4 regions of the Streptomyces sp. NPDC003720 genome follow, and region 3 is predicted to be linked to each of the others. Evidence: riboswitches for the same ligand, from Rfam matches in the RefSeq annotation. Region 3 holds a riboswitch; each other region holds the start of a gene.
What was found. A riboswitch is a leader RNA that binds a small molecule or an ion and turns the genes downstream of it on or off. The one in region 3 is predicted to bind S-adenosylmethionine.
Positions count from the first base shown of each region.

Region 1: it holds a riboswitch for S-adenosylmethionine, as region 3 does, so the genes downstream of both, ACFYU0_RS05200 (amino acid ABC transporter permease) here and thrC (threonine synthase) in region 3, are expected to answer to the same signal.
Region 2: it holds a riboswitch for S-adenosylmethionine, as region 3 does, so the genes downstream of both, ACFYU0_RS24380 (aminotransferase class V-fold PLP-dependent enzyme) here and thrC (threonine synthase) in region 3, are expected to answer to the same signal.
Region 4: it holds a riboswitch for S-adenosylmethionine, as region 3 does, so the genes downstream of both, ACFYU0_RS07525 (putative leader peptide) here and thrC (threonine synthase) in region 3, are expected to answer to the same signal.

Region 1 covers NZ_JBIANZ010000001.1:1,063,310-1,068,909, forward strand. Annotated here, with positions in the region: gene ACFYU0_RS05180 (transcriptional regulator) at 1-85, opposite strand, end outside; partial or broken gene ACFYU0_RS05185 (DUF1684 domain-containing protein) at 305-451, opposite strand; partial or broken gene ACFYU0_RS05190 (LLM class flavin-dependent oxidoreductase) at 552-881, opposite strand; gene ACFYU0_RS05195 (glutathione S-transferase C-terminal domain-containing protein) at 1,350-2,213, shown strand; SAM riboswitch class IV at 2,279-2,387, shown strand; gene ACFYU0_RS05200 (amino acid ABC transporter permease) at 2,712-3,692, shown strand; gene ACFYU0_RS05205 (amino acid ABC transporter ATP-binding protein) at 3,689-4,486, shown strand; gene ACFYU0_RS05210 (transporter substrate-binding domain-containing protein) at 4,557-5,585, shown strand.
Region 2 covers NZ_JBIANZ010000009.1:5,004-10,603, forward strand. Annotated here, with positions in the region: gene ACFYU0_RS24365 (Rieske 2Fe-2S domain-containing protein) at 1-801, shown strand, start outside; gene ACFYU0_RS24370 (cytochrome bc complex cytochrome b subunit) at 798-2,429, shown strand; gene trpD (anthranilate phosphoribosyltransferase) at 2,553-3,617, shown strand; SAM riboswitch class IV at 3,702-3,818, shown strand; gene ACFYU0_RS24380 (aminotransferase class V-fold PLP-dependent enzyme) at 3,999-5,369, shown strand; gene ACFYU0_RS24385 (Lrp/AsnC ligand binding domain-containing protein) at 5,396-5,600, opposite strand, start outside.
Region 3 covers NZ_JBIANZ010000007.1:155,946-161,545, reverse strand. Annotated here, with positions in the region: gene ACFYU0_RS20650 (cold-shock protein) at 1-38, opposite strand, end outside; gene ACFYU0_RS20645 (MoaD/ThiS family protein) at 482-757, opposite strand; gene thrC (threonine synthase) at 754-2,037, opposite strand; SAM riboswitch class I at 2,055-2,196, opposite strand; gene ACFYU0_RS20635 (glucosyl-3-phosphoglycerate synthase) at 2,356-3,300, shown strand; gene ACFYU0_RS20630 (trehalose-6-phosphate synthase) at 3,396-4,814, shown strand; gene otsB (trehalose-phosphatase) at 4,839-5,600, opposite strand, start outside.
Region 4 covers NZ_JBIANZ010000002.1:439,723-445,322, forward strand. Annotated here, with positions in the region: gene ACFYU0_RS07520 (ABC transporter substrate-binding protein) at 1-1,481, opposite strand, end outside; gene ACFYU0_RS07525 (putative leader peptide) at 1,753-1,869, opposite strand; SAM riboswitch class IV at 1,904-2,016, opposite strand; gene ACFYU0_RS07530 (DUF1684 domain-containing protein) at 2,105-2,929, opposite strand; partial or broken gene ACFYU0_RS07535 (LLM class F420-dependent oxidoreductase) at 3,003-3,137, opposite strand; gene ACFYU0_RS07540 (NtaA/DmoA family FMN-dependent monooxygenase) at 3,154-4,554, opposite strand; gene ACFYU0_RS07545 (LLM class flavin-dependent oxidoreductase) at 4,551-5,600, opposite strand, start outside.

The DNA of each region.
Region 1 (5,600 bases), on a different contig from region 3:
CCTTCTCGACGGTGATCATTCCGGACTCTTCCAGCACCTTCAGGCGCCGGGAGAGATTTCCGTCGGTGACAGCCAGTTGCTTCATCAGGAAGCTGAATTCGACCCGATCGGCTTCGCGGGCAACGGTGAGGACGCCGAGCCGCACGCGCTGGTGGACGGTGTCGTCCAGCGCCTGGGGTGGGATGCCGTTCCTCTTCCTCGATACCGGGGAATCGCGCGCTGACCTGCTCGGGCCGCGGGCGCCCTGGTCGCAGGTCAGCGAGGCGGCCGGGGTCGCAAGACAGGAGCTTCCCAAGCTGAGGGGTCAAGAACCGCCGCGCTCGCGGGGGATTTTCTGACCGGCCTCGACCGCCACCGGCAACCGGTTCTCGGCCGGGGGCAGCGGGCAGGTGGCCAGGTCCGTGTACGCGCACGGCAGGTTCGCGGCGCGGTTCAGGACGACGGTACCGTCGAGACGGCGGCGCCCACGGTCGTCGGGGGCGCGCGCGGTCCCGCCAGGTACGGGAAGGATCCCGTCTGCGGAATTCACGCAGACGGGCGATGGGGCGCTAGAAGGGCAGACCGAAGCCGGCCTCCGTCAGTAGCTTCGTGCCCAGGGCCAGACCGAGGTGGTAGCGGCCGTGGGTCGCGGCCTGGGCGGCCTGGGCCTGGCTGGAGATCAGCAGCGGGTGGCGGCCGAAAACGGGGATCGCGGAGGTGCCGACCTGCAGTGCGGGCACTTCGCGACCGACGATCGCCGCAAGCTGGGGCGAGTCCGGGCCGAAGGCCTGCCCGAACCAGGCCAACGCGAGGCCGAGTTCCGCGGCCTCTCGGGCCAGTTGGACGGTCGCGTCGACCTGGTTCGGCGCGTCGGACGCGTTGAGCGCTACTCCAACAGTCATGTCAGTCAGAACCGGCTCCGATCGAGAGAGCCTGCGAGCCCTTCTGGGTCCCTTGCAGGAGACCGTCACCGCGTCCCGACGGTTGCAGTGGGAAACGTGTGGTGACTGTGCCACCGAGGGACACCGTCCATCGGGAAGTCCGCGACCCGGGACGGACCTCTTGACGTCGACGTCGGTCGGATCGACACTCACTGCAGGAATCCCAGTAAATCGGTAGGGAAATATGAGACGTCTGAAACCGGTCACCGTCCGAGTGAGCCGTCCGTCTCTTCACCTGACCTGCCGCCGCCACATCGACCTGCAGCGCGTCTGCAGCGCGATCAGGTCCCGGGCCTGAGCCGCGCCCATCCCGCGCCGACGGCGTCCCCTCATCGTTCGCCCTGTCCGGTGTGCGCAGGTGAGCCCTGCTCCCTCGTCCGACGTCGCTTCCGCCGCGCGTACGTCCCGCGCCCGCTCTCGGGGAGAGTCATGACCGTCACACCGCTGGCCGCCCACCCGTCCGGCCGATCCGCGCCCGCCTTCCGGGGCCGGATCGGCCGGGACGCACGCAGCGGCCACTACGCCGTTCCCGGCCGCTACCGGCTCCATCTGTCGACCGCGTGTCCCGATGGGCTCCGCCTCGCCGTCGTCCACAGCCTGCTCAGCCTGGACACCGTATGCCCCACGACTTTCCTGCCCGCCGTGCCCGACTGCCCCGAGGGCGGTCACTCGGCTCTGCGGCCGCTCTACGACGCGAGCGCACACCGGTACACCGGTCCGGCCGTCGCTCCTGTGCTCAGCGACGACTGGTCCGGACGGATCGTCAGCACCCACGCGCCGGACATCATGCGCGACCTCGCCCGGAGATTCGGCAGCGAGCGCCCCTCGCCCTACCCCTGCGGCGCGGAGTCCGAGATCGAGGCCGTCGAGCGGATGTGCGCGCAGGGCATCGAGGAGGCCGCCCAGCGCGCCGGTTCGGCCGGCGCGGAGCGGGCGGAGCGCGACGCGGCGCTCGGGACGCTGTTGGAGACGCTGGGCGTGCTGGAGCGCTGGCTTGCCGGGCGTACCTACGTGATTCGCGACGAAGTCACCGTCGCGGACGTGGAGTTGTGGGTCGCTCTGGTCCAACTCGACACCGTGCACCGCAACCATTTGGACGCCGCCGCGGTGCAGCGCATCGCCGGCCAACCGGCGCTGTGGGCTTACGCCCGCCGCCTGACCGCCCACCCGGCCTTCGGTACCCACCTGAACCTCGACGGCATCGCACGCCGGCACCACGCCCGCTGTCATGGCCTGGAGGCCGCCGGCGCAGCCGTCCCGATCCTTGACTGGGCGGCACACGCAGCCCGTTAGCCGGTCCATCTGGTGGACCAGCGTTGACATTCGTTCGGGCAGTTGTCTTAACTACGGCCCAGAACGGTCATGAGCGTCAGCAACAAGCCCTGGCTAGCTGACCGGCAACCCTCGCGCCGCGGTGGGGTGCCCCAGGTGACGACCGGACCGAAAACGTTTCGGTAAGCGCGAGGCCCGAAGGGCCGGAAGAGTGACGGTGACGCCATGCACGCAGCTCCCAGGACGGCGATCCGCCGCCCACAGGGCTGCGTACGGGCGTACCGCAATCTGCTGGTGGCCGATCGCACCGTCGATCTGCTCCGCGTGAACAGCGCATTGTGTACCGCACCGGGCTGTGCCCGCTGCCGGGGCTGACACCTCCCCGCAGCCCCCGCACCCCCTGACCGACACCGCCCGCGCGGTGTGCCGTCGTCCCTCCGCCCCCCGGTACCTCGCCGTCGTGTGCGTCCCCGCATGCCGCCGCGCTCCCGGGGCGTTACCACCCAGCCGGAGCCCACCATGAGCGAACCCCCTGGCGCCACCATCACCCTCCCCGAGGCGCATACCGCCAACGAACCGTCGAAAGCCCTCACGGCCCAACGAGTTCTACCGCTACGGCGGCCAGGACGCTGGATCGTCACCGCGGTCGCCCTGGTCCTCGTCGCCCAGGTCTTGCACGGACTGATCTCCAACCCCTTCTACCAGTGGAACCGCTTCGGCTACTGGTTCCTGCGACCGAACATCCTCGACGGACTCCTGATCACACTCGAAGCGACCGCCTACAGCGCCGTGTTGGGACTGATCGGCGGCATCCTGCTCGCTCTGGCCCGGCTGTCGAAGAGCCCGGTGCTGCGCGCCCTCAGCTGGACCTACGTCTGGGCGTTCCGCTCCATACCGCTCATCGTGGTGCTGATCTTCCTCTACAACTTCAGTGCCCTGTACAAGACGTTGAGCGTCGGCATTCCCTTCGGGCCGGCCCTTTTCACCTTCGACGAGTCGAAACTCGCCACCGACATGGTCGTCGCCGTCATCGGCCTCAGCCTCAACGAGGCCGCCTACGCGGCCGAGGTGGTGCGCGGCGGCATCCTTTCCGTCGATCAGGGCCATCACGAGGCGGCCGCGGCGCTCGGCCTGCCCAAGGCCTACCAGTTCCGGAGAATCGTCTTCCCGCAGGCCCTGCGCTCGATCACCCCGAACTACGTCAACCAGCTCATCGGCCTCATCAAGGGGACCTCGCTGGTCTTCTACGTCTCCCTGCTCGACCTGTTCGGCTCCGCGCAGACCATGGGCTCCACCTACCCCGGCGACATCGTGCCGCTGCTGCTGGTAGTGACCGTCTGGTACCTGATCCTGACCAGCGTCGTCTCCGTCGTCCAGTTCTACGTCGAGCGGTACTTCGCCCGCGGTGCCACCCGCGTCCAGCCGCCGACGCCGCTGCAGAAGCTCCGCACCGGTCTCACCGACCTGCGGGCCCGCATCCGCCGGGAGGCCACCGTATGACCGCCGAGACGCTCGAAGCCCTGGCGGAGGTCGAGGCCGCCACCGTCGAGGTGCACGATGTGCACAAGTGGTACGGCGCCCATCGGGTGCTGAACGGGATCGATCTGACCGTCCGCCCCGGCGAGGTCACCGTGATCCTCGGCCCCTCCGGCTCCGGCAAGTCCACCCTGCTGCGGGTCATCAACCACTTGGAGAAGCCCGAGATCGGCTACGTCAGCATCAACGGCGAGCTGATCGGCGTGAAGCGGCAGGGCGACCGGCTGAAGGAGCTGAGCGAGCGGGCCATCCTCACCCAGCGCGGGAGGATCGGGTTCGTCTTCCAGAACTTCAACCTCTTCCCGCACCTGACGGTCCTGGACAACGTGGCTGCCGCCCCCGTCGCCACCGGCCGGCTCGGCAAGCCCGAGGCCCGGGAACTCGCCCGTGAGCTCCTGAGCCGGGTCGGCCTCGCCGACAAGACCGGCGCCTATCCACGCCAGCTCTCCGGCGGCCAGCAGCAGCGCGTGGCCATCGCCCGCGCCCTCGCCCTGCGCCCCGGCGTCATCCTCTTCGACGAGCCCACCTCTGCCCTGGACCCCGAGCTCGTCGGCGAAGTCCTCGGCGTCATCCGGGACCTGGCGACCAGTGGCACCACCCTCGTCATCGTCACCCACGAGATCGGCTTCGCCCGCGAGATCGCGGACCAGGTCGTCTTCATCGACAGCGGCAGGATCATCGAGCAGGGCCCGCCCTCCGACGTCCTCGACAATCCCCGGCTCGAGCGGACCAGGGACTTTCTCAGCAAGGTCCTCTGACCGCCCGCCCCAACCCTCACCCCGCCCGCACCACCACCTCATCACCGCCCCTGAACGACAAGGAACGGCCATGTCTACCCACTTCCCCCGACGCAGCCTGACACGCGCCATCACTGCGGCGACCGCTGTCGCCTCCCTGGCCACCGGGCTCGCCGCCTGCGGTGGCAACAGCGACGCGGCCACCTCCACCACCAGCGACGCCAAGTCCGGCGAGGTCGTGGTCGGCCAGGTTTCCAACGGCGCAGCCAAGCAGACCACCATCAAGGTCTCCGAGGTCAAGTCCATCAGCACCGAACTGCCCGCCGCCATCAAGAAAAGCGGCAAGCTGGAGATCGGCATCGGCGCCCTGCCGGCCGGCTTCCCGCCGCTGGCCTACGTCGGCGACGACCAGAAGACCCTCACCGGCTCCGAACCCGACCTCGGCCGCCTGGTCGCGGCGGTCCTCGGTCTCAAGCCCGAGGTGAAGAACTCCACATGGGAGAACCTCTTCGTCGGCATCGACAGCGGCAAGGTCGACGTGGCCTTCTCCAACGTCACCGACACCGAGGAGCGCAAGAGAAAGTACGAGTTCGCCGCCTACCGGCAGGACAACCTCGCCTTCCTCGTCGCAAAGAAGAACACCTGGAACTTCGACGGCGACTACGAGCACCTCGCCGGCAAGACGATCGCAGTCGCCTCCGGCACCAACCAGGAGAGAATCCTCCTGGAGTGGAAGGCGAAGCTCGCCAAGGAGGGCAAGAAGCTCAACGTCAAATACTTCCAGGACAGCACCAGCACCTATCTGGCGCTGAACAGCGGAAAGGTCGACGCCTCCTTCGGCCCCAACCCCGGTTTCGCCTACCACAACCGTCAGGTCGCGGGCACGCCGAACGCCACCCGCACCGCGGGCACCTACTCCGGCGCCGGCGCGAGCCTGCAGGGCCTGATCGCGGCCACCGCGAAGAAGGACAGCGGCCTGGCCAAGCCGCTCGCCGACGCCATCAACTACTTGATAAAGAACGGCCAGTACACCGAGTGGCTCAAGGCCTACAACCTCTCCAACGAGGCCGTCGCCAAGTCCGAAGTCAACCCGCCCGGACTTCCGCTGGACAACTCCTGACCCACCCTCGGCCGG
Region 2 (5,600 bases), on a different contig from region 3:
ATCTTCCCGATCGGGCACATCAGCGCGCTGAACTTCGCGCTCGGCCTGACCCTGGCCGTGGCGCTGTTCTGCATCGGCGCGGGCGCGGTCCACTGGGCCCGCACCCTGATGTCCGACGTGGAGGTCGCCGACGAGCGGCACCCGATCGCGGCCTCCCCGGAGGTCCGCGCCAAGGTCCACGCGGACTTCCGCGAGGGCGCCAAGGAGTCGGCGCTCGGCCGTCGCAAGCTGATCCGCAACACGATGCTCGGCGCGCTCACCCTGGTGCCGCTCTCCGGCGTCGTCCTGCTGCGCGACCTCGGTCCGCTGCCCGGCACCTCGCTGCGGCACACCCTGTGGGCCAAGGGCAAGCTCCTCGTCAACATGAACACGAACCAGCCGCTGCGTCCCGAGGACGTCGCCGTCGGTTCGCTCACCTTCGCCAGGCCCGAGGGCCTGGAGGAGACCGACGAGGACTTCCAGAACGAGATCGCCAAGGCCGCCCTGATGATCATCCGGCTGCAGCCGGGCAACATCAAGGACAAGCGCGAGCTCGACTGGTCGCACGAGGGCATCGTCGCCTTCTCGAAGATCTGCACCCACGTCGGTTGCCCGATCTCGCTGTACGAGCAGCAGACGCATCACGTCCTGTGCCCGTGCCACCAGTCCACCTTCGACCTCTCCGACGGTGCCCGAGTGATCTTCGGCCCCGCCGGTCACGCCCTGCCGCAGCTCCGCATCGGCGTGAACGACGAGGGTTACCTCCAGGCGCTCGGCGACTTCGAGGAGCCCGTCGGTCCTGCATTCTGGGAGCGCGGATGAGCACCAACGGAAACAACGAGCGACGCGGCAAGGCGCCGGCAGGCGAGCGCGTCGCGGACTGGGCCGACGGCCGGCTGGGGATCTACTCCCTCGCCAAGGCCAACATGCGCAAGATCTTCCCCGACCACTGGTCGTTCATGTTGGGCGAAGTGTGCATGTACAGCTTCATCATCATCATCCTCACGGGTGTGTACCTGACGCTGTTCTTCCACCCGTCGATGAACGAGGTGGAGTACCACGGCAGCTACGTCCCGCTGCAGGGCCAGCTGATGTCCGAGGCGTTCAACTCGACCCTGCACATCTCCTTCGACGTGCGCGGTGGTCTGCTCATCCGGCAGATCCACCACTGGGCCGCGCTGATCTTCCTCGCGGGCATGTTCGTGCACATGATGCGCGTGTTCTTCACCGGCGCCTTCCGCAAGCCGCGTGAGATCAACTGGCTGTTCGGCTTCCTGCTGTTCGTCCTGGGCATGTTCACCGGCTTCACCGGTTACTCGCTCCCGGACGACCTGCTCTCCGGCACGGGTGTGCGCTTCACCGAGGGCGCGATCCTGTCCATGCCGATCGTCGGCACGTACATCTCGTACTTCCTCTTCGGCGGCGAGTTCCCCGGCCACGACTTCGTGGCCCGGTTCTACTCGATCCACATCCTGCTGCTGCCGGGCATCATGCTCGGCCTGATGGTGGGCCACCTGATCCTGGTCTTCTACCACAAGCACACGCAGTTCGCGGGTCCCGGAAAGAGCAACAAGAACGTCGTCGGCATGCCGCTGCTGCCGGTGTACATGGCCAAGGCCGGAGGCTTCTTCTTCCTGGTCTTCGGCGTGATCGCGGCCATCGCCGCGATCACCCAGATCAACCCGATCTGGGCCATGGGCCCCTACCGGCCCGACCAGGTGTCCACCGGCGCCCAGCCCGACTGGTACATGGGCTTCGCCGAGGGTCTGGTCCGCTACATGCCGGGCTGGGAGATCAACTTCTGGGGTCACACGCTCGTCCTGGGCGTGTTCATCCCGCTGGTCCTCTTCGGCCTGGTGCTCGCCGCGATCGCGCTCTACCCGTTCATCGAGTCCTGGGTCACCGGGGACAAGAACGAGCACCACATCCTGGACCGCCCGCGCAACGCCCCGACGCGCACCGCGTTCGGCGTCGCCTGGATCACGGTCTACATGGTCGGCCTGGTCGGCGGTGGCAACGACCTCTTCGCGACCCACTTCAGCCTGTCGCTGAACGCGGTCACGTGGTTCGTCCGGATCTCCTTCTTCGCCGGACCGGTCATCGCCTTCATCGTCACCAAGCGGATCTGCCTCGGCCTGCAGCGCCGGGACCGCGAGAAGGTGCTGCACGGCCGTGAGACGGGCATCATCAAGCGCCTGCCGCACGGTGAGTTCATCGAGATCCACGAGCCGCTCAGCCAGGAGCAGCTCCACACCCTCACCGCCCACCACCAGTACGAGCCGGCCGAGATCGGCCCGACGGTGGACGAGAACGGTGTCGAGCGCAAGGTGAAGGGGTCCGAGAAGCTGCGCGCCAAGCTCAGCAACGCCTACTACGGCGAGGACAACCAGATCCCGAAGGCAACCGTCGAGGAGTACCGGGAGATCACCAGCGGCCACGGCCACCACTGATCCCCGAGCGTCGCCACGCCACAGTCGAAGGGCCCCGTCCGGCTTGCGGACGGGGCCCTTCGCCGTGTCCGGGGCTGGATAGGGTGGGAGCACACCGTTGTGCGACGACACCCAGGAGCGGCTATGAGCGCTGTGACCCCCGCTGGAGGCGACACCGCGGCGGGCCGTTCCTGGCCCGCCCTGCTGAACGGCCTGCTGGACGGCCGGGACCTGTCCGCCGACGACACCGCCTGGGCCATGGACCTCATCATGCGCGGGGAGGCGACCGACGCCCAGATCGCCGGGTTCATGGTGGCGCTGCGCGCCAAGGGCGAGACGGTGCAGGAGATCACCGGACTCGTGCGGACCATGTACGAGCACGCCAATGTGATCGAGGTGCCCGGGCCGGCCGTCGACATCGTCGGCACCGGCGGCGACGGCGCGAAGACGGTGAACATCTCCACCATGTCGTCGATCGTCGTCGCCGGCACCGGCACGAAGGTCGTCAAGCACGGCAACCGCGCCGCGTCCTCCGCCTCCGGCTCCTCCGACGTGCTGGAGAAGCTCGGCATCAACCTGTCCCTGACCCCGCGGCGGGTCGCCGAGGTCGCCGAAGAGGCCGGCATCACCATCTGCTTCGCGGTGAAGTTCCACCCGTCGCTGCGCCATGTGGCGGCGGCGCGCGGCCAGTTGGGCATCCGCACCACCTTCAACGTGCTCGGCCCGCTGACCAACCCGGCCAAGGTGCGCGCCCAGGCGGTCGGCGTGGCCGATCCGCGCATGGCGCCGATCGTGGCCGGGGTGCTGGCCGAGCGCGGCAACTCCGCCCTTGTCTTCCGGGGCGACGACGGGCTGGACGAGCTGACCACCACCTCGACGTCCCGGGTGTGGGTGGTCCGGGACGGCGAGGTCGCCGAGGAGCGCTTCGACCCCCGGGACGCCGGCATCGAGCTGGTCCCCGTGGAGGCGCTGCGCGGCGCCGACGCCTCGTACAACGCGGAGGTGGCCCGGCGCGTGCTGGACGGCGAGCACGGCCCCGTCCGGGACGCGGTGCTGCTGAACTCGGCGGCGGCGCTGGTCGCCCTGCGGCCGTCCGGCGAGCCGCTCACCGAGCAGCTCCGGGCCGGCATGGCGAGGGCGGCGGAGTCCATCGACAGCGGTGCGGCGAAGCGGACGCTGGAGCGCTGGGTGGCGGCCAGCAACGCCTGACCCGCCCCGGTGCGACGCGAGGCGCGGTCCGGATGCCGGACCGCGCCTTGCGCATAGAAGATCGTGTGGCAGGATACTGAACCAGGTCATGAGTGACAGCCATTCGGCCCCGGCCGGCTGTCCGGCAACCCTCCGTCCGTGGCGGGGTGCCCCGGGTGAGGACCAGGTCGTGGGCAGCGAGGTCCACGGCAAGCGCGGACCCCTCGCGCGGCTCCTGAAGGAGCGCGGGACCAGGGGTCCTGGTCGTCGAGGGAGCCTTCTGTGAGCAAGCGAATGCGATAGGGCGTAGAGCCCCGCCTCCGCGTACCCCTTTTCACCTTCCGCCGTGCTCGAGCCGTACCGCTCGCACGGTGATTCCAGCCTGCCTCACGGGAGTTCACCATGTCCGTCTCCACCGCTGCCGCCGTCCAGACCATTTGTGGCGAGCTGCCCGTTCTGGGCCGCGACGTCTCCGTCCCGCTCGTCACGGGCGGCGAGGTCGCCTACGCCGCGCTCGACTACGCCGCCAGCGCCCCCGCCCTGCAGCGCGTCTGGGACGACGTCGCCGCCTACGCGCCGTACTACGGCAGCGTCCACCGCGGCGCCGGCTACCTCTCCCAGCTCTCCACCGACCTGTTCGAGAACGCCCGCCGGACGGTCGCCGGATTCCTCGACTGCCGCGCCCAGGACCAGGTGGTCTTCACCCGCTCGACCACGGACTCCCTGAACCTCCTCGCCCGGGCGCTCCCGGCCGGCTGCGAGGTCTTCGTCTTCGAGACCGAGCACCACGCCGCCCTGCTGCCGTGGCGGGACGCGCGGGTGACCGTCCTCGACGCGCCGCGCACCCCGCGGCAGGCCGTGGAGACGCTGGAGCGGGCCCTCGCCGACCGCGACCCGTACGGCCCGGCCCTGGTGTGCGTCACCGGCGCCTCCAACGTCACCGGCGAGCTGTGGCCGGTGCGCGAGCTGGCCGCCGCGGCCCACGCGCACGGGGCCCGGATCGTCCTGGACGCCGCCCAGCTCGCCCCGCACCACCCGGTGTCCGTCCGGGACCTGGACGTCGACTGGGTGGCCTTCTCCGGGCACAAGCTGTACGCGCCCTTCGGCTCCGGCGTGCTGGCCGGCCGCGCCGACTGGCTGGCCGCGGCCGAGCCGTACCTCGCGGGCGGCGGCGCCAGCCGCAGGGTCACGCGGCGCGAGGACGGGGGAGTGGACGCGGAGTGGCACGAGAGCGCCGCCCGCCACGAGGCCGGCTCCCCGAACGTCATCGGCGCCTACTCCATCGCCTCCGCCTGCAAGGCCCTCACCGAGGCCGGCTGGGAGGCCCTGGTGGCCCGCGAGCAGCACCTGATCGCCCGGGTCCGGGCGGGTCTCGCCGAGGTCCCGGAGGTCAGGGTGCTGTCGCTGTTCGGCGACGACGCCCCGCGGGTCGGCGTGATCTCCTTCGTGGTCGAGGGCTGGAACAGCTCCCACTTCGCCGCCGCGCTCTCCGCCGAGTACGGCATCGGCGTCCGCGACGGCCTGTTCTGCGCCCACCCGCTGGTGCGCACCCTGCTGGGCGGCGACCCCGGGGCGCCGGGAGAGTGCGGGGCGCCCGAGGCCGCGCCCGGCGAGAGGTCCCTGAACGCGGTCCGGGTCAGCTTCGGGGCGGGCACGCCCGACGAGCACGTCGAGCGCTTCGTCGACGCGGTGCGGGAGCTGGTCCGCGACGGCGCGCGCTGGCGCTACCGCACCGAGGACGGCCGCTGCGTGCCGGTGCGCGATCAGGTCTGAGCCGCAGGCGCGACGTCAGGCGGCGTTCACGAGTCGAGGCCGATCGCGAACGCCGCCTCCAGGTCGTGCTGGGAGTAGGTGCGGAACGCGACGTGCGTGTCGGTGCCCTCCACGCCGGGGATCTTGCTGATCCGCCCGGGGATGACGTCGGCCAGGTCGTCGTGCCGCCGCACCCGCACCATGGCGATCAGGTCGTAGGTGCCCGTGACGGAGAAAACCTCGCTCACCGAG
Region 3 (5,600 bases):
TTCTCCGCGTTGAACCACTTGACGGTGCCCTGAGCCATGCCTAACTCCCCTATTACTGGCCCTTGCACAGATCCGCACTTCGCGGACCCGGGTCAGACCTCACCCCCCATTGGCCGGGGGCGTGCGCCGGAACGCGTCGACCGCCGCTGAATGTATCTGCCCAACTGCCGTCTGCAACAGGTCAATCGGACGAGAAATATGGACGCGAACGGTCCGGAATGTAGCGTGAATTCGCCCGAATTCAGGGCAAGTCGGGCCCCATAAAATGCGCAAAAGCCGCAGAAAGCACCCGCACTTTGGCTGTTTCTTGTCGGGTGCACCGCGGTGAATCCAAGGCTCCTGACCCACGGTCCGGGAGCGGGTTCCCCAACTCTACCGCGCTCAATCACTCAGAATGGCCCCCTCCGCTTCTCTCGCGGAGGAGGCCATTCAATGAACAATGGGTAACCGGCGTTACCGAAGGTAATGATCGGTCATTCTGTCAGCCGCCGGCGACGGCCGGAATGATGGAGACGCCGGCGCCGTCCGGGGTCGCGGTCTCCAGCCCCTGCTCGAAGCGGACGTCGTCGTCGTTGACGTACACGTTGACGAAACGGCGCAGCTTGCCCTGGTCGTCCAGCACCCGCGCGGCGATCCCGGTGTGGTTCTTCTCCAGGTTCTCGATGACCTCGGCGAGGTTCGCGCCCTCGGCGGGGACCTCGGCCTGCCCGCCGGTGTAGGTGCGCAGGATGGTGGGGATGCGAACGGTCACGCTCATGCGAGGCCAGCCTCTCGGAAGGAGTCCAGGTTCGGGCGGATGGTGGCGGTGAGGCCGGTACCGGCCACCGCGTCGAGGGTCTTGAGGCCGTCGCCGGTGTTGAGGACGACCGTGGTCTTCGCCGGGTCCAGCACGCCCTCCTTGAGCAGCTTGCGGGTGACGCCGACGGTCACGCCGCCCGCCGTCTCCGCGAAGATGCCCTCGGTCCGGGCCAGCAGCTTGATCGCGTCCACGACCTCCTCGTCCGTCACGTCCTCGACCGCGCCGCCGGTGCGGCGGGCGATGTCCAGGACGTACGGCCCGTCGGCCGGGTTGCCGATGGCGAGGGACTTGGCGATGGTGTTCGGCTTCTGCGGCCGTACGACGTCGTGGCCCGCCTTGTACGCGGTCGACACCGGCGAGCAGCCCTCGGCCTGGGCGCCGAAGATCTTGTACGGCCGGTCCTCGACCAGACCCAGCTTGATCAGCTCCTGCAGGCCCTTGTCGATCTTCGTGAGCTGGGAGCCGGAGGCGATCGGGACCACGATCTGGTCCGGCAGCCGCCAGCCGAGCTGCTCGCAGATCTCGTACGCCAGCGTCTTGGAGCCCTCGGCGTAGTACGGCCGCAGGTTGACGTTGACGAAGCCCCAGCCCTCGCCGGCCGGGTCGCCGATCAGCTCGGAGCAGAACCGGTTCACGTCGTCGTAGTTGCCCTCGATGCCGACGAGTTCGCCGCCGTAGACCGCGGCCATGACGACCTTGCCCTGCTCCAGGTCGTGCGGGATGAACACGCAGGAGCGGAAGCCGGCCCGGGCGGCGGCGGCGCCGACGGCGCCGGCGAGGTTCCCGGTGGAGGAGCACGACAGGGTGGTGAAGCCGAAGGCGCGCGCGGCCTCCAGGGCCTGGGCGACGACGCGGTCCTTGAAGGAGTGCGTCGGGTTGCCGGAGTCGTCCTTCACGTACAGCCCGCCGGTGACGCCCAGCTCGGCGGCCAGGTTGTCGGCCTTGACGAGCTTGGTCCAGCCGGGGTTGATGTTCGGCTTGTCGGCCACGTCGGCGGGGACGGGCAGCAGGGGCGCGTAGCGCCAGATGTTCGCGGGGCCCGCCTCGATGCGCCGGCGCAGTTCCTCGGTGTCGTAGGCCGAGAAGTCGTAGGCGATCTCCAGCGGGCCGAAACACTCCTCGCACGCGAAGACCGGTCCGAGGGGTACCCGGTGGCCGCATTCGCGACAGCTCAGGGCAGCGGCGGGGCCGAGATCGACGGCGGGATTGCTGGTGCTTGCAACTGTCTGCACAGCCATGGAGGCGAGGCCCTTTCTCCTCATCTTCCTCACGACGCATCTCGCCGCGAGACGGATTTGGCACCTTCCCTGGCCGGGAGCCTCGCGCGAAACGAGTGCGGCTCAGGGGGGTTGCCGGGGCTTCATCGGGCCGTGTCCCTCTGCCCCTCTGGATGAGCGGTATTCGGTTGTGAACGCCGGGCGACCCCGACATGCGATGGTCATCGGCGTTGTTCAAGACTGTAACCGACGGCCGGGACAGTTGAGATAGTCGTCCGAACCGCGAGATGCATCACCCCCCTCAACAGGCGTGATCACGACAGTGAGGAGCCGCAGACCGTGCTGGAAGAAGTCGAGCGCTGGCTGGCCACCCGCTCCTGGTCCGTGGCCGACCGCCCGCTGCACGGAGTCCTGGCCGCCAAACAGCGCTCCGGCCAGTCCGTCTCCGTCGTCCTGCCCGCGCTGAACGAGGAGGAGACGGTCGGCGACATCGTCGCCGTCATCCGCCGCGACCTCGTGCGGCAGGCTCCGCTGGTCGACGAGATAGTCGTGGTCGACTCCGGGTCCACCGACCGCACCGCCGAGGTCGCCGCCGCGGCCGGCGCCCGGGTGGTGCACCGCGACAGCGTCCTGCCGCGCATACCGGCCCTCCCCGGCAAGGGTGAGGTGCTGTGGCGCTCGCTGCTGGCGACGAGCGGGGACATCGTCTGCTTCGTCGACGCCGACCTGCGGGAGTTCTCCTCCGACTTCGTCCTCGGCATCGTCGGCCCGCTGCTCACCGACCCGGACGTCGACCTGGTCAAGGCGATGTACGACCGTCCGCTGGGCGGCGCCGCCGGACAGGGCGGCCGGGTCACCGAGCTGATGGCCCGCCCCCTGCTGAACATGCACTGGCCGCAGCTCGCCGGCTTCGTGCAGCCGCTGGGCGGGGAGTACGCGGCCCGCCGCTCGCTGCTGGAGCAGCTCCCGTTCCCGGTGGGCTACGGCGTGGAGCTCGGCATGCTGGTGGACGCCCTGCACCTGGTGGGCCTGGACGCGCTGGCCCAGGTGGACGTGGGGGTGCGCAGGCACCGGCACCAGGACGGGCAGGCGCTCGGCCGGATGGCCGCGGCGATCTACCGCACCGCGCAGCTCCGGCTGGCCCGCGGCCACCTCGTACGGCCCGCGCTCACCCAGTTCGAGCGCGGCGAGGACGGGTTCGAGCCGCGCACCTACCCGGTGGACACCGAGGAGCGGCCGCCGATGGTGGAGATCGCGGAGTACGCGCACCGCAGGGTGGCCTGAGCGGCGCGGTGAACGCGGAAGAACGGCCGTATACAGCCGCCTTCCGGGGCGGAGCGCACGTTTGAGCGTTTCCGGGCCGGGCTAGGTTGAGAATCATGGCTTCCACGCAGGGTGCTGAGGTACTGGTCGCGTCCAACCGCGGCCCGGTTTCGTACGAGGCGCTCGAGGACGGTTCGCTGCGCGCCAGACGGGGCGGCGGCGGACTGGTCTCGGGTCTTTCGGCCATCGGGCCGGACGCCAACGCGGTGTGGGTCTGCGCCGCGCTCGGCGACGGCGACCGGGAGGCGGCACGGCGGGCGGGCGGCGGCCTGCTGCCGTCCGAGGACACCGGCGGGCAGCACGTGCGGATGCTGGACATCGACGCGGCCGTGCACCACGACGCCTACAACGGCATCGCCAACTCGGTGCTCTGGTTCGTCCACCACATGCTGTACCAGACCCCGCTGGAGCCGGTCCTCGACGCGGAGTTCCGCCGCCAGTGGGCCTCGTACCAGGCGTACAACCGGGCGTTCGCCGAGGCGCTGGCGCAGGAGGCGGCCGAGGGTGCCGCGGTGCTCATCCAGGACTACCACCTGGCCCTCGCCCCCCGGATGCTCCGGCAGCTCCGTCCGGACCTGCGCATCGGCCACTTCTCGCACACCCCGTGGGCCCCGCCGGACTACTTCCGGCTGCTGCCCGACGACATCGCCGCCGAGCTGCTGACCGGCATCCTCGGCGCGGACCGGGCCGCGTTCCTGACCGAGCGCTGGGCGGACGCGTTCAAGGACTGCTGCCACGCGGTGCTCGGCCCCGGCATCCCGTCCGGGACCCGGATCGGGGTGCACGGGCTCGGCGCGGACGCCGACTTCCTGCGCGAGCGGGCGCACCGGCCGGACGTGGACGAGCGGATGGCGGCCCTGCGCGAGGAGATCGGCGAGGGGCGCCGCACCATCGTCCGGGTGGACCGCACCGAGCTGTCCAAGAACATCGTGCGCGGACTGCTGGCGTACCGGCAGCTGCTGGACGCCCGTCCGGAGTGGCGCGAGCGGGTCGTGCACATCGCGTTCGCCTACCCCTCGCGCCAGGACCTCGCGGTCTACCGCGACTACACGGCCGAGGTGCGGCGGGTCGCGGACGAGATCAACTCCGACTACGGGACGCCCGGCTGGACGCCGGTGGTGCTGCACGTCAAGGACGACTTCGCCCGCTCCCTGGCCGCGTACCGGCTCGCGGACGTGGCCCTGGTGAACCCGATCCGGGACGGCATGAACCTGGTCGCCAAAGAGGTGCCCGTCGTCTCCGACGAGGGGTGCGCGCTGGTGCTGTCGCGGGAGGCGGGCGCGTACGAGGAGCTGGGCGACGACGCGATCGTGGTCAACCCGTACGACGTCGTCGGGACGGCGGACGCGCTGCACGCCGCGCTGAGCCTGCCCCAGGGCGAGCGGGCCGAGCGCTCCAAGCGGCTGGCCGCCGCGGCCACCGCGCTGCCGCCGGCGCAGTGGTTCCTGGACCAGCTCGGCGCGCTGACCGGCTGAGGGCCGGCGGACCGGCGGGCCGGGTCAACCGAGCCGCTCCGCCAGCGCGCGCAGCAGCGCGACGACGCCCTCCGGGCCGTCGACCACCAGGTCCGCCCGTTCGGCGAGTTCGGTGACCTCGGCGCTGCCGCTGCAGACCAGCAGGCCGGGGACGCCCTCGGCGCGGAGCTCCTCGACGGCCGCGAAGGCGGGCAGGTCGCCGAGGTCGTCGCCCGCGTAGAGGACGGATCCGGCGGCGGTGCGGCGGACGTGGTCGAGGAGGGCGACGCCCTTGTCCATGCCGGGCGGCCGCAGTTCCAGGACCAGCCGGCCCGGTTCGACGATCAGGCCGTGCCGGGCGGCGAGCTCGGCGAGGGGTGCGCGCAGGGCCTCGAAGGCGGCCTGGGGGTCGTCGGCGCGGCGGGTGTGCACGGCGACGGCCCGGCCCTTGTCCTCGGTCCAGGTGCCGTGCCCGGCGCCGGAGCGCTCCAGCAGCCCGGGCAGTTCGGCGCGGACCGCGGCCACACCGGGGTGCGGCGGGGGCGCGGTGACCTCGCCGGTCGCGGCGTCCCAGCGTTCAGCGCCGTAGTGGCCGAGGACGGTGAGGTGTTCCAGGCCGGGCACGTCCGCGAAGCCGCCGTAGCGCACCGCGACCTCGGCGGGCCGGCCGGTGACCACGGCGACGGAGGCCACCTCGGGGGCGAGCGCGGCGAGCGCCGGGACGGCTTCGGGGTGGGCGCGGGCCTGCTCGGGGTCGGCGACGATCGGTGCGAGGGTGCCGTCGAAGTCGAGCCCGATCACCGCCGC
Region 4 (5,600 bases), on a different contig from region 3:
GTCTGGAGCTCAACCACCGGCACGTAGTGGGCGTTCTGCACGATCAACTGCTGTGCCTGGGTGACCAGTTGCCTGCGCTTGGCCCCATCGACGGTTGCGGCCTGGTCGGACAGGGCGGTGTCGAGGGAACTGACGGGCAGGCGGTAGAAGTTGGCCAGCTTGGTGGAGAAGGAGCTGCGCAGGATGTCGGGGTCGGCACGGGTCACGTTGCCCCACACCGCGTCGTAGTCACCCGACTGGAGGGTCGGGGCGAACTGCGTGATCTGGAGCTGCTTGAGAACCACTTCGACGCCGACGGCCTTGAGCTGCTGCTGGATCAGCTCCAGCGCGGGCTGGTTGGTGGCCGCGTTGGGGAACCACTTGATGGTCAGGCTGAGCTTCTTGCCGTCCTTGGCGCGGATGCCGTCGCTGCCGGTCTTCCAGCCGGCCCCGTCCAGCGAGGACTTGGCCGCGGCGGCGTCGAAGGTCAGGCCGGAGGCGAGGTCGGTGTAGTCGGGCGTGGTGTGCGCGAGGACGCTGGTGGCCGGCCGGGTGCCGGTCGGAAACACGGTGTCGGCGATCTGCTGCCGGTCAACGGCGTACAGGATCGCCTGGCGCACCTTGGCGTCCTTGAGCAGCGGCCGTGAGTTGTTGAGGCCGAGACCGAACACGACGCCGGGGTTGGCCCGTCGCTGGAGGGTGACCTGGCCGCCCTTGAGGGCCGCCTCGTTGGCCTTGCCGACGCTGGAGACGGCGTCGACCTGGCCGGACTGCAGGCTGCCGGCCCGCACACCCGCCTCCGGCACCACCTTGAACACCAGCTTGTCCAGGTACGCCTCGCCCTTCTTGGACCACAGCGAGGAACCCCAGGCGTATCCGGTGCGCTTGGCGAGGGTGAGGGACTGGTTCTGCACGTACTGCTTCAGCACGAAGGGCCCGGACCCGATCACCCCCTCGCTGCACTTCCGCTGCGGGGTCTTCTTCACGCTCGCCGAGGACTCGATCCCCAGCGAGTGTGTCGAAGTGGCCTGAAGAAACTGGGCGTTGGGCTGGCTGAAGGTCACCTTCACGGTGAGCGGGTCGACCACGGTGGTGCTCTTGACGCCGCTCAGATAGCCCTCGGCGAGCGTCCCCAGGGCGCCGAGCTTCGGCACCGCGTCGAAGTTGTCCTTGACCACCTGCGCGGTCAGCTTCGAGCCGTCGCTGAAGGTGACGCCCGACCTCAGATGGAACGTGAACGTCGTGGCGTCGGAGCTGACATCCCAGCTCTTCGCCAGCCACGGCACGATCTTGCCGGTCTTGGGGTCCTGGTCCGTCAGGGAGTCCACGACCTGGCGCACCGAGTAGATGGTCTCGTTGCTGGCGACCTGCTGCGGATCCACGCAGCCGGCGTCCGAACCCACCGCGAAGGTCAGGGTGCCGCCGGACTTGGGCTGCCCGGCGCCGCTGCCGGAATCGCCGCCGCCGGAGCCGCAGGCGCTCAGCAGAACACTGGTGGTCACAAGGGCGGTCAGTGCCGCCCACCGGGAGGATCTGACATGGGAAAGTGCAGTCACGGAGGGCTTCTCCAACTCGTGTCACCAGGCACGGACGCCGTACGAGGCATGGCCGTGCGTGGGCATGCGGCCCCGGCCGGCGCGACGCCGGTGCCGAGGGGGCGCTGTGCAGGCGGGGATCAGAGGGAAAAGGGAGGATCAAAGACAGGCGGAGATCAGGCGCAGGCGGGTGCGGCGACGACAGGTCTCGTACCGCGGCCTGGGGCGGGAAGACCCGTCAGGCCTGACAGAGACAGCTGGTCGAGCGCTTGAGGTCGATGTGGCGCCGACGCGAGAGCCGGGAGAACACGGTGGCGCCGGCGAAACGGGCGCTGAGGTCACCACCGTGCCGCATATCGGTCCTCCGCCTATCCGGCCCCGGTCACGGGGCCACGCGCTTGCGGGATCGTCGGTGATCCCGCCGGGCTTTCACCTGGAGCACCCCACCGCGCGGGAGGGTTGCCGGTCAGCGAGCCAGGGCTTCACGCTGACACTCAATGCCGTTCATGATCCTACGGAGCGGTCTTGGCGTGCGTCAATGGCGCAAAAGGACGCTCCGTCAGGGGAGTCGGGGCGTGAGTGCGTCCGGCTCAGGAGCCTCCGCGCTCGCGGGGGATCTTCTGGCCGGCCTCGATCGCCACGGGCAGCCGGTTCTCGGCCGGGGGCAGCGGGCAGGTGGCCAGGTCCGTGTAGGCGCACGGCAGGTTCGCGGCGCGGTTGAAGTCCAGGACGACCGTGCCGTCGGCGGCGGGCGGATCGAGCGCCAGGGACCGGTTGGCGGCGTAGGTGGTGACCCCGGAGGTCGCGTCGGTGAACAGCACCAGCAGCCGTCCCGCACCAGGGCCGGGAAATGCGGTCAGCGACAGCGGGCGCCCGTCGAGCTCGAACTCGACCCTGCCCGGAGCGTCGTACACATGCTCAAGGCCCTCGACCGCGGCGCCCACGGTGGTCGGCCGCGGTGTGTCGAAGGGAATGTAGCGGCCAGGCACGGCCCAGCGCGGATCGGGGGCGTAGGCGGGCGTGCCGGTGAAAGCCGTGCGCAGCGGCGCGTCCGGGTGCCGGGGGCGCACGATGTCGTTGCCGCCGCGCTTGGCGACCTCGATGACGGCGTCTCCCCAGACGGCGTCGACGCCGCCGCGCTCGGGAAGCACGCCGAAGCGGTGCTGGCCGCGCACCGGCGTCCCGTCGACGACCAGCTCCTCGCCCTCGTCGAGGTCCACGACGACGCCTTCGGGGCCGGTGTGCCACGAGCCGGGCGCGTCCGGGAAGCGCTGGGGCCGGTCGTCGAGCCAGTGCAGGCCGGTGACCGCCAGGAAGCCGTGCGGGGCGGCGAGCCGGGCCTCCTGGCTGCGGTACCACTCCAGCCAGGTCTCGGTGAAGGCGTGGAGGTCCGTGGTGGTGGCCTCGGTGGTCATATGGGGAATCTCCTTTGTGCCGGGGGTGCCTTCGGGCAGGGAATGCAAGGGGTTGTGGGGCCGACGGGTGTACTCAGCCGGCCAGTTCGCCGAGGAGTCGCCAGGTGCGTCGGCGGTCGGCTGCTCCCGCGATCTCGGTGACCGAGAACACGACCTCGGTGGCGCCCGCGTCGTGACGGCGCACCTCGGCCTCGAACGTCTTCTCGTCGCGCCGGGCCGGGGGCTCAGCCCGCCTGCCGCTGGCGCGGTGCGGACCGGTGGGTGAGGGGTGCGCGCAGGCCGAGGTTCTCGCGCAGGGTGTTGCCGGTGTATTCGGTGCGGTAGATCCCGCGTTCCTGCAGTTCCGGGACGAGCAGGTCGACGATGTCGTCGAGGCCGTCGGGGATGAGGTACGGCGTGACGTTGAATCCGTCGACCGCGCCGTGCCGTACATAGTGGGCGAACTTGTCGGCGAGGCCGGACGGAGTGCCGACGTGCCCGCGCTGCGGGCCCAGCGCGATGACGGTCTCGCGCAGCGACCAGCCGTGCGCCTCCGCCTTCGCCCGCCACTCCCCGACGACGGCACGCGGGTCGGCGACGCGCCGAGCACCGAAGGAGCCGTCGTTCTCGGTGACGACCGGGTCCTCCTTGGGCAAGGGGCCGTCGGCGTCGTGGTCCGACAGGTCGATGCCCCACAGCAGCCCGGCGATCCCCAAGGCCGTTGCAGGGGTGACCTGTTGGAGCCGGACCCAGCGCTTCTTCTCCTGAGCCTCCTCCTCCGTGGCGCCGATGATGATCTCGGTGCCGGGCAGGATCCGCAGATCGTCGTCGGGCCGCCCGACCGCGCGCAGTCGGCGCCGGATGTCGTCGGCGAAGGCCAGTGCGTCGTCGAAGTCGGTGCCGTGCGCGGAGAAGATGACGTCGGCGTTGCGGGCGGCGAAGTCGCGCCCCTCACCGGAGTCACCGGCCTGGAAGATCACCGGATGACCCTGGGCGCTGCGCGGCAGGGTCGGAGCGAGGTCGACGTCGAACTGCGTTCCCTTGTGCCGCACTTGGCGTACGGCGCCGGGCGCCGCCCAGGCGGGCGCGCCGATGGAGTCGGCGACTGCCTCGTCCTCCCAGCCGTCCCAGAGGGCGCGGGCCAGGGTGAGGAACTCCTCGGCGCGCCGGTAGCGGTCGGCGTGGTCGAGGTAGCCGCCGCGGCGGAAGTTCGCGCCGGTCCAGGCGTTGTCCGTGGTCACCACGTTCCAGCCGGCGCGGCCCTCGGAGAGCAGGTCCAGACCGGACAGGCGGCGGGCCAGATCGGCGGGTTCGTTGAAGGTGGAGTTGGACGTGGAGACCAGGCCGATGCGGCGGGTGACCGCGGCCAGCGCGGCGAGCTGGGTGATGGCGTCCGGCCGTCCGGCCACGTCGAGGTCGTGGATCCTGCCGTCGACCTCGCGCAGCCGCAGCCCCTCACCGAGAAAGAAGGCGTCGAACAGGCCGCGTTCGGCGGTCTGGGCGACCCGGCGGAAGGAGGCTGGGTCGATCTGGGAGCCGCTGTCGGGGGCGGACCAGATGGTCCAGTGGTTGACGCCCTGGAAGAACACCCCCAAGTGGAGCTGGGCGTCGGGCCGGGGGACGTCGAGGGGGTCGGTGCGGGTCATTGGGCGTCCTCCGGGGCGGCCGCGGCGGCGGTGGCGAAGCGGTTGGCGGGGCGCTGCAGACCCAGGGTCGAGCGCAGGGACGTGCCGGGCACCGGACGGGCGACAAGACGCCGCCCGGACAGGTCCGGCAGGACGAGGCGGGAGAGGACGGACAGGTCCTCGTCCAGCACCAGCGGATGCAGCCGTACGCCGTCGACGTGACGGCTCAATTCATTTAGCAGGGCGATGAGTTGGTCGGCGGGGCCGATGTGCCGCAGCCTTCCCCGGTCGGTCCATTCCGCGTGTCGTTCGAGATCTGCGACGCGTTCGGCGGCTGTGGCCTCGGGTGTGTCCAGTGCCACTTCGACCTCCGCGAAGACGCGGGGCGTACCGGCGGCTGCGGCGGCCGTGGCGACCGATGCGAGGTCGCGCCCTGTGACGAGCGCGACGTCGAGCTGTGCGTCGGGAACCCGGTCCGGACGGCCCAGGACGACAAGCTGCCCCTGGGGCGGGCGCGGCACGATGGCCGGGCCCTTGACGGCATACGTCTCACCGGTGAAGTCGACGTAGTGGAGCCGTTCGCGGTCGAGGTAGCGGCTGGTGGCCACGGACCGGACGACCGCGTCGTCCTCCCACGAGTCCCACAGGGCGCGGGCCACGTCGACCCCGTCACGGGACTCCCGGGCCCGCGCGTCGGCGCCGGCGACGAGCGGGCGCCCCCAGGCCCGGGCCGCCTCGGGACGCTCCTCCTCCGTCACCACCCACCCGGCGCGACCGGCGGATATGTGGTCCAGGGACGCCAACTGACTGGAGACGTGGAAGGGCTCCGCATAGGTGACCGGGACGACCGGCGCGATCCCGATGGTGCTCGTGGACGCCGCGACGAAAGCCGCCCGCTCGACTGCGCCGATCCGGCCCACCGGATCCGGTGCGGCGCCCGGCGGCAGCACGCCGTCGTCCAGGGTGATCAGGCTGAACCCGGCGTTCTCGGCGATGGCCGCGACCCGGGCCACGCGGCGCGGCGTGAGCAGTTGATCGGGGGAGTGGGCGGCGCGGCGCCAGGCCGC